2 regions of the Streptomyces sp. NPDC002602 genome follow, and region 2 is predicted to be linked to the other one. Evidence: riboswitches for the same ligand, from Rfam matches in the RefSeq annotation. Region 2 holds a riboswitch; the other holds the start of a gene.

Region 1 (3,399 bases), on a different contig from region 2:
CCGGCTGCGGCCGAGGACTTCCAGGATCCGCGCTCCCGCGTCCGTCGCTCCCAGCGCCGCCCCGAGCACCTGCTCCAGCTCGTTGTCGGGCCACCCGCCGCCGTGCATCCACGCCTCCGCTGCCATCGCCACCGTTGCCGTGCCGAGGTTAGTGGGTCGACGGGGATCCCCCTCGCCCGGGCCGGCGCGTCAGGCGCCGGGGATGGGCGCGGCGGCGAAGGTGATGCGGGTGATGCCCGAGGCGGCGGCGCGGTCCAGGAGGACCGCCGACGCGCAGCCGCGCGGGATGCTGCCCGACTCGGCGGCGCGCAGGAGCCGCTCGGCCGCGCCGCGGTGGCGGGAGAAGGCGTACGCCGACACCCGCCGGCCCCGCGCGTCCTGTCCGGCCAGGGCCTCCTGCGGGGTGGTGTCGAGGAGCAGCAGGTGCAGGGACCGGTTCCGGCGTCGGGCGAACCCGGCGAGCAGTCCCCTCACCCAGGTCTGGGTGCCGCAGTCGTGGACCACGACCGAGGCCCCGGAGCGCAGGGCCCGCCACAGGCCCCAGTAGTGCGCGACGCGGACCAGCGGCCGGTAGGCCGCGTAGGGCAACGCGCCGGGCATCCGCCGCTCCCAGCGTTCGCGGGTGTCCTGGGAGTCGATGCCGCCGGTCGCGGCCCGCTTGATCAGGGTGCTCTTGCCGCCGCCCGGCAGGCCGGACACCACGACGATGTCCCCGTCGGCGAAGTCGAGCCCGCGCGGTCCGTGCGCGCCCCCGCCGCGCAGGTCGCGCACGGCGGTGCCCCCGGCCAGGGCGGGTCGCTCCCGGGCGGCCCGCTGCGCCGGCACTCCCGCCACGGTCCCCGTCGTCGTCAGCACTCCGAATCTCCGCACCGCCACAGTGATCGCCTCCCCCGAATCGGGTCGCGAGGACCCTTGCCCAGTGAGTGTAAAGAGACGGTAATACGGCATGCCCGGTTCCGGTGGCCCACCCGGGCCCGGTCACGGTCACGCACGGTCTTTCGAGCCCGCACACCCGCCGCGGGCCGTCGCGTGCAATGATGTGCGCCATCTGGACACCAACTGCATACCGGCCGCTTGAATCCGCGCGGGAGAGTCCCGGCAGGCCGTGAGGCCGTGCCCGGGCGCCGAAGGAGCAAGTCCCTCCCTTGAATCTCTCAGGCCCCGTACCGCGTGGATGAGGCAGATCTGAAAAGCGAGCCGCGCCGCCGTCCCCGACGGCATCGGCGTGTGCTCCACCCAAGGTGCAAGTCGACGACGCGCCCCGTTCGCGCGGGAACTCTCGGCGAACCTCTCAGGTTCCGATGACAGATGGGGAGGATCGTCCTCGTCATGTCATGCCCTGGGACCCGGGAGCCACACCCATGAGCACTGCCCCCCGTCTGACCGCCCTCGACGCGCTGCACCGCTCGCTCGGTGCGACCATGACCGACTTCGCGGGCTGGGACATGCCGCTGCGTTACGCCAGTGAGCGCGACGAGCACAACGCCGTGCGCACCAAGGCCGGCCTCTTCGATCTCTCCCACATGGGCGAGATCACCCTGACCGGCCCCGAGGCCGTGAAGGTCCTCGACTACGCGCTGGTCGGCAACATCTCGACCGTCGGCGTCGGCCGCGCCCGCTACACGCACATCTGTCAGGAGGACGGCGGGATCCTGGACGACCTGATCGTCTACCGCCTGGGCGAGACCGAGTACATGGTCGTCGCCAACGCCTCCAACGCCCAGGTCGTCCTGGACGCGATCACCGAGCGGGCCGCCGGCTTCGACGCCGAGGTCCGTGACGACCGCGACGCCTACGCGCTGATCGCCGTGCAGGGCCCGGAGTCCCCCGGCATCCTGAAGTCGCTGACCGACGCCGACCTGGACGGCCTGAAGTACTACGCCGGCCTGCCGGGCACGGTCGCCGGGGTGCCCGCGCTGATCGCTCGGACGGGCTACACCGGCGAGGACGGCTTCGAGCTGTTCGTCTCCCCGGAGCACGCGGTGGAGCTGTGGCAGGCGCTGACCGGGGCGGGCGCGGGCGTCGGCCTGGTCCCGGCCGGTCTGTCCTGCCGCGACACCCTGCGCCTGGAGGCGGGCATGCCGCTGTACGGGCACGAGCTGACCACCTCCCTCACCCCGTTCGACGCGGGTCTGGGCCGGGTCGTGAAGTTCGAGAAGGAGGTGGACTTCGTCGGCCGCAAGGCGCTGGAGGCCGCCGCCGAGCGCGCCGCCGACAACCCGCCGCGCAAGCTGGTCGGCCTGATCGCCGAGGGTCGCCGCGTCCCGCGCGCCGGGTTCCCGGTCGTCGTGGACGGGCAGGTCGTCGGAGAGGTCACCTCGGGCGCCCCGTCGCCGACGCTGGGCAAGCCGATCGCGATGGCGTACGTGGACGCGGCGCACGCCGCGCCCGGCACCTCCGGTGTCGGCGTGGACATTCGCGGTACGCATGAGCCGTACGAGGTCGTGGCGCTGCCGTTCTACAAGCGGCAGAAGTAGTTCCGCCCCTTCCCAAGCGCGTCGTCGCCGTCCGGAGGTCCGTGCGGCGCCGTCTCGGCATTCAAGACCACCGGTTCACATCCACTCCCCCGCATCCAGGAGAATCAGGCCATGAGCAACCCCCAGCAGCTGCGTTTCAGCAAGGAGCACGAGTGGCTGACGGCCGCCGTGGACGGCGTTTCGACGGTCGGCATCACGGAGTTCGCGGCCAACGCGCTCGGTGACGTCGTCTACGCCCAGCTCCCCGAGGTCGGCGACACGGTGACCGCGGGCGAGACCTGTGGCGAGCTGGAGTCGACCAAGTCGGTCAGCGACCTGTACTCCCCCGTCACCGGTGAGGTCGTCGAGGCCAACCAGGACGTCGTGGACGACCCGTCGCTGGTGAACTCGGCTCCGTTCGAGGGTGGCTGGCTGTTCAAGGTGCGCGTCGCGGAGGAGCCGGGCGACCTGCTCAGCGCCGACGAGTACGCCGCGCTCACCCACTCCGACAACTGACACCTCAGGGGATCTTGATGTCCGCACTGAACACCCCGCTCCACGAGCTCGACCCGGACGTCGCCGCCGCCGTCGACGCCGAGCTCGTACGCCAGCAGTCGACCCTGGAAATGATCGCGTCGGAGAACTTCGCTCCGGTCGCCGTCATGGAGGCCCAGGGCTCGGTCCTGACCAACAAGTACGCCGAGGGCTACCCCGGCCGCCGCTACTACGGCGGCTGCGAGCACGTCGACGTGGTCGAGCAGATCGCGATCGACCGCATCAAGGCGCTGTTCGGCGCCGAGGCCGCGAACGTGCAGCCGCACTCCGGTGCGCAGGCGAACGCCGCCGCCATGTTCGCGCTGCTCAAGCCGGGCGACACGATCATGGGCCTGAACCTCGCCCACGGTGGTCACCTGACCCACGGCATGAAGATCAACTTCTCCGG
Region 2 (3,399 bases):
GACGACCTTCATGCCGGCCATCACGGCGCTGGCGGCGTTCGTGCCGTGCGCGGAGGACGGGATGAGACAGATGGTGCGCTGCTCGTCGCCGTTCGCCCGGTGGTACGCGCGGACGGCCAGCAGACCGGCGAGCTCACCCTGGGAACCGGCGTTCGGCTGGATCGACACCTTGTCGTAGCCGGTGACCTCGCAGAGACGTTCCTCCAGCTCGTTGATGAGCGTGAGGTACCCCTCGGCCTGCTCGACCGGCGCGAAGGGGTGCAGCTGCCCGAACTCGGGCCAGGTGACCGGCTCCATCTCGGTGGTCGCGTTGAGCTTCATCGTGCAGGAGCCCAGCGGGATCATGCCGCGGTCCAGCGCGTAGTCCTTGTCCGAGAGCCTGCGCAGGTAGCGCAGCATCGCGGTCTCGGAGCGGTGCTGGTGGAAGACCGGGTGGGCCAGGTACTCGTCCGAGCGCAGCAGGCCCTCGGGCAGGCTCTCGGGGGTGATCTCGTCCAGCGCCTCGATGTCGGCGGTGACGCCGAAGGCGGCCCAGACGGCCTCGATGTCGGCGCGCAGCGTGGTCTCGTCACAGGAGATCGACACCAGGTCGGCGTCGACGCGGTACAGGTTGACCCCGCCCGCGCGGGCGGCGGCGACGACCTCGCCCGCACGGCCCGGTACCCGGACGGTGAGGGTGTCGAAGTACGAGCCGTGCACGACCTTGACCCCGCCGGCCGCCAGACCCGCGGCGAGCACGCCCGCGTAGCGGTGGGTCCGACGGGCGATCGTCCGCAGCCCGTCCGGGCCGTGGTAGACGGCGTACATGCCGGCCATGACGGCGAGCAGCACCTGCGCGGTGCAGATGTTGCTGGTGGCCTTCTCGCGGCGGATGTGCTGCTCGCGCGTCTGGAGGGCGAGGCGGTACGCCTTGTTGCCGTCCGCGTCCACGGAGACGCCGACGAGGCGGCCGGGGAGCGAGCGGGCGTGCTTGGCCTGGACGGCCATGTAGCCGGCGTGCGGTCCGCCGAAGCCCATCGGAACGCCGAAGCGCTGGGTGGTGCCGACGGCGATGTCCGCGCCCAGCTCGCCCGGCGAGGTGAGCAGGGTCAGCGCGAGCAGGTCGGCGGAGACCGTGACGATGGCACCGAGCTCGTGCGCCTGGTCGATGACCGGCTTGATGTCCCGTACGGCGCCGGAGGCACCCGGGTACTGGAGCAGTACGCCGAAGACGCCGCGCTCGGCGATCTCGGCGGGGATGCCCTCGGACAGGTCGGCGACGACGACCTCGACGCCCGTCGGCTCGGCACGGGTCTCGATCACGGCGATCGTCTGCGGCAGCGCGTCCGCGTCGATCAGGAAGACACCGTTCTTGACCTTGCCGACCCGGCGGGCCAGCGACATGGCCTCGGCGGCCGCGGTGCCCTCGTCGAGCAGCGAGGCACCGGAGGTCGGCAGGCCGGTCAGGTCCGCGACGACGGTCTGGAAGTTCAGCAGCGCTTCCAGGCGGCCCTGCGAGATCTCCGGCTGGTAGGGCGTGTAGGCCGTGTACCAGGCCGGGTTCTCCATGACGTTGCGCAGGATCACCGGCGGGGTGAAGGTCCCGTAGTAGCCGAGACCGATCATGGACGAGAGGACCTGGTTGCGGTCGGCGAGCTCGCGGAGCTCGGCGAGCACCTCTGCCTCGGTCCGCGCCTCGGGGAGGTTCAGCGCCTCGGCGCTGCGGATCACATCGGGCACCGCTGCGGCGGTCAGTTCGTCCAGGGAGCCGTAGCCCACGTGGGCGAGCATCTTCGCCTGCGCCTCGGCATCCGGGCCGATGTGGCGCTGCTCGAAGGGGATGCCTCGCTCCAGCTGGGAGAGCGGAATGCGGTTGGCGGTCATGACGGAGGCCTCCTGGTCGTATGACCTGCGAGGGGCACCACGGCGCGGGCACCCGAACGGCCTCCCCCTCTGTCATCTCAACCTGAGAGCTTCACCGGGCCTCCTGGGGTTCGCCCATGAGATCCGGCTTTCACCGTCGGTGAGGAGGGGAACCGGCACAGATCACCCGGTACCCGCCCCTGCTTTCCAGAGTGGCCTCACCACGTGCGGTACGTATGCCTGAGAGATTCCGGGGAGGATTTGCTCCTTCGGCGCCTCCGTCGCGTTCACTCGGAGGACTCTCCCGCACAGGGTCGACAGCCGTCACCCAGCCTACCAGCGAGGTTCCGAACCCTCCCTCGAGTGGCCCCCTCTCCGAATATGCACTTCTGTAGTGAATACGGAGGAGTTGCGACCATGTGGAGGGACCGTGCAGACCGACATCGATCCGCGCAGCCTGATCGGCCGGAAGGCATTCGACCTCCACGGAGCCAGGATCGGCACCGTGGACGAGGTCTACCTCGACGATGCCACGGGCGTTCCGGAATGGGCCGCGGTCCGGACGGGCCTGTTCAGCCGGGACGCGTTCGTCCCCCTGGAGCCCAGCGAGGTGGTCGGGGACACCCTGCGGGTCCCCTTCGAACGATCCCTGATCAGGGACGCGCCCGACTTCGGCGTCGGCCGCCACCTCTCGCCCGAGCAGGAGCTGCAGCTCTACCACCACTACGGCCTGGACGTGACCCTGCCGACGGAGTTCCACCACCCGCCGACCCCGCCGAAGGACACGCCCCGCGACTTCGGCCGGCTCGCGGGCGAGGGCTAGGCCGTCTCTTTCGGATCGTGCCGGTCAGGCCCGCGTCGTCCGGTGCCGTGCATCGCAAGGCGGAGAGGCTCCCGAGTACCGGACGTCCTCGGGTGCCTCGACAACGCGGCGAGGTGCGGTGCCGGGCGGCGCGGGTCAGGCACGATCCGAAAGAAACGGCCTAGTTCTGTGGCCGGAGAGCTTTGCCGGGTCGCGGTGAACCCTCCGGTCACCGCCCTAGGCGGCTCCGGCGCCACGCGGGCGCCCCCGCTCAACGGCCCCTCCCCCTCCGTCCTCCCCGACCAGCGGCAGCGGATCGGACGACTCCAGCTCCGGATCGTCCACCTTGAAGGTGCGCACACGTCCGGGCGGCGATCCCGGCCGCTCGAACCGTACGGTCACCCGCCCGACCCCGCTGCCCTGTACCCACCCAGGTCCGTACACCGCGTGCCGCACGTCGCTCCCGGCCGGCCAGAACCGCCCGGGGGCGATCACCGCCTCCCCCGGCCGCACGCCGTCCCCGTCGCCCTCCGCGCCCCGTACGGCTCCTTCGGCCCCCTCCGGCTCTTCCGGAGCCCCGGGCGAGGTCCCGGTACCGTCCGCCGCGCCTCCGCCCGGGGAGTCCTCGGCCTCCGCTGCCGGGCCCACCACGGGCCCGCCCGCCACCGCCGCCCCCTCCGCCTCCGCCTGGGCCTCGGCCTGGGCGAACAGGTCCTCCTGCGTGTAGTCCGCGAGCCCCGTCACCCCGACTCCCA

Evidence for each region. Region 2 has a riboswitch for glycine ahead of gcvP (aminomethyl-transferring glycine dehydrogenase). Riboswitches for the same ligand answer to the same signal wherever they lie in the genome.
Region 1: it holds a riboswitch for glycine, as region 2 does, so the genes downstream of both, gcvT (glycine cleavage system aminomethyltransferase GcvT) here and gcvP (aminomethyl-transferring glycine dehydrogenase) in region 2, are expected to answer to the same signal.

What each region holds. Positions count from the first base shown of each region.
Region 1 is NZ_JBIAQX010000007.1:253,839-257,237, forward strand. It holds gene ACFYW3_RS21265 (enhanced serine sensitivity protein SseB) at 1-126, opposite strand, end outside; gene ACFYW3_RS21270 (AAA family ATPase) at 190-855, opposite strand; glycine riboswitch at 1,076-1,179, shown strand; gene gcvT (glycine cleavage system aminomethyltransferase GcvT) at 1,362-2,477, shown strand; gene gcvH (glycine cleavage system protein GcvH) at 2,589-2,972, shown strand; gene glyA (serine hydroxymethyltransferase) at 2,990-3,399, shown strand, end outside.
Region 2 is NZ_JBIAQX010000004.1:647,962-651,360, forward strand. It holds gene gcvP (aminomethyl-transferring glycine dehydrogenase) at 1-1,863, opposite strand, end outside; glycine riboswitch at 2,061-2,159, opposite strand; gene ACFYW3_RS16050 (PRC-barrel domain-containing protein) at 2,273-2,665, shown strand; gene ACFYW3_RS16055 (DNA polymerase IV) at 2,882-3,399, opposite strand, start outside.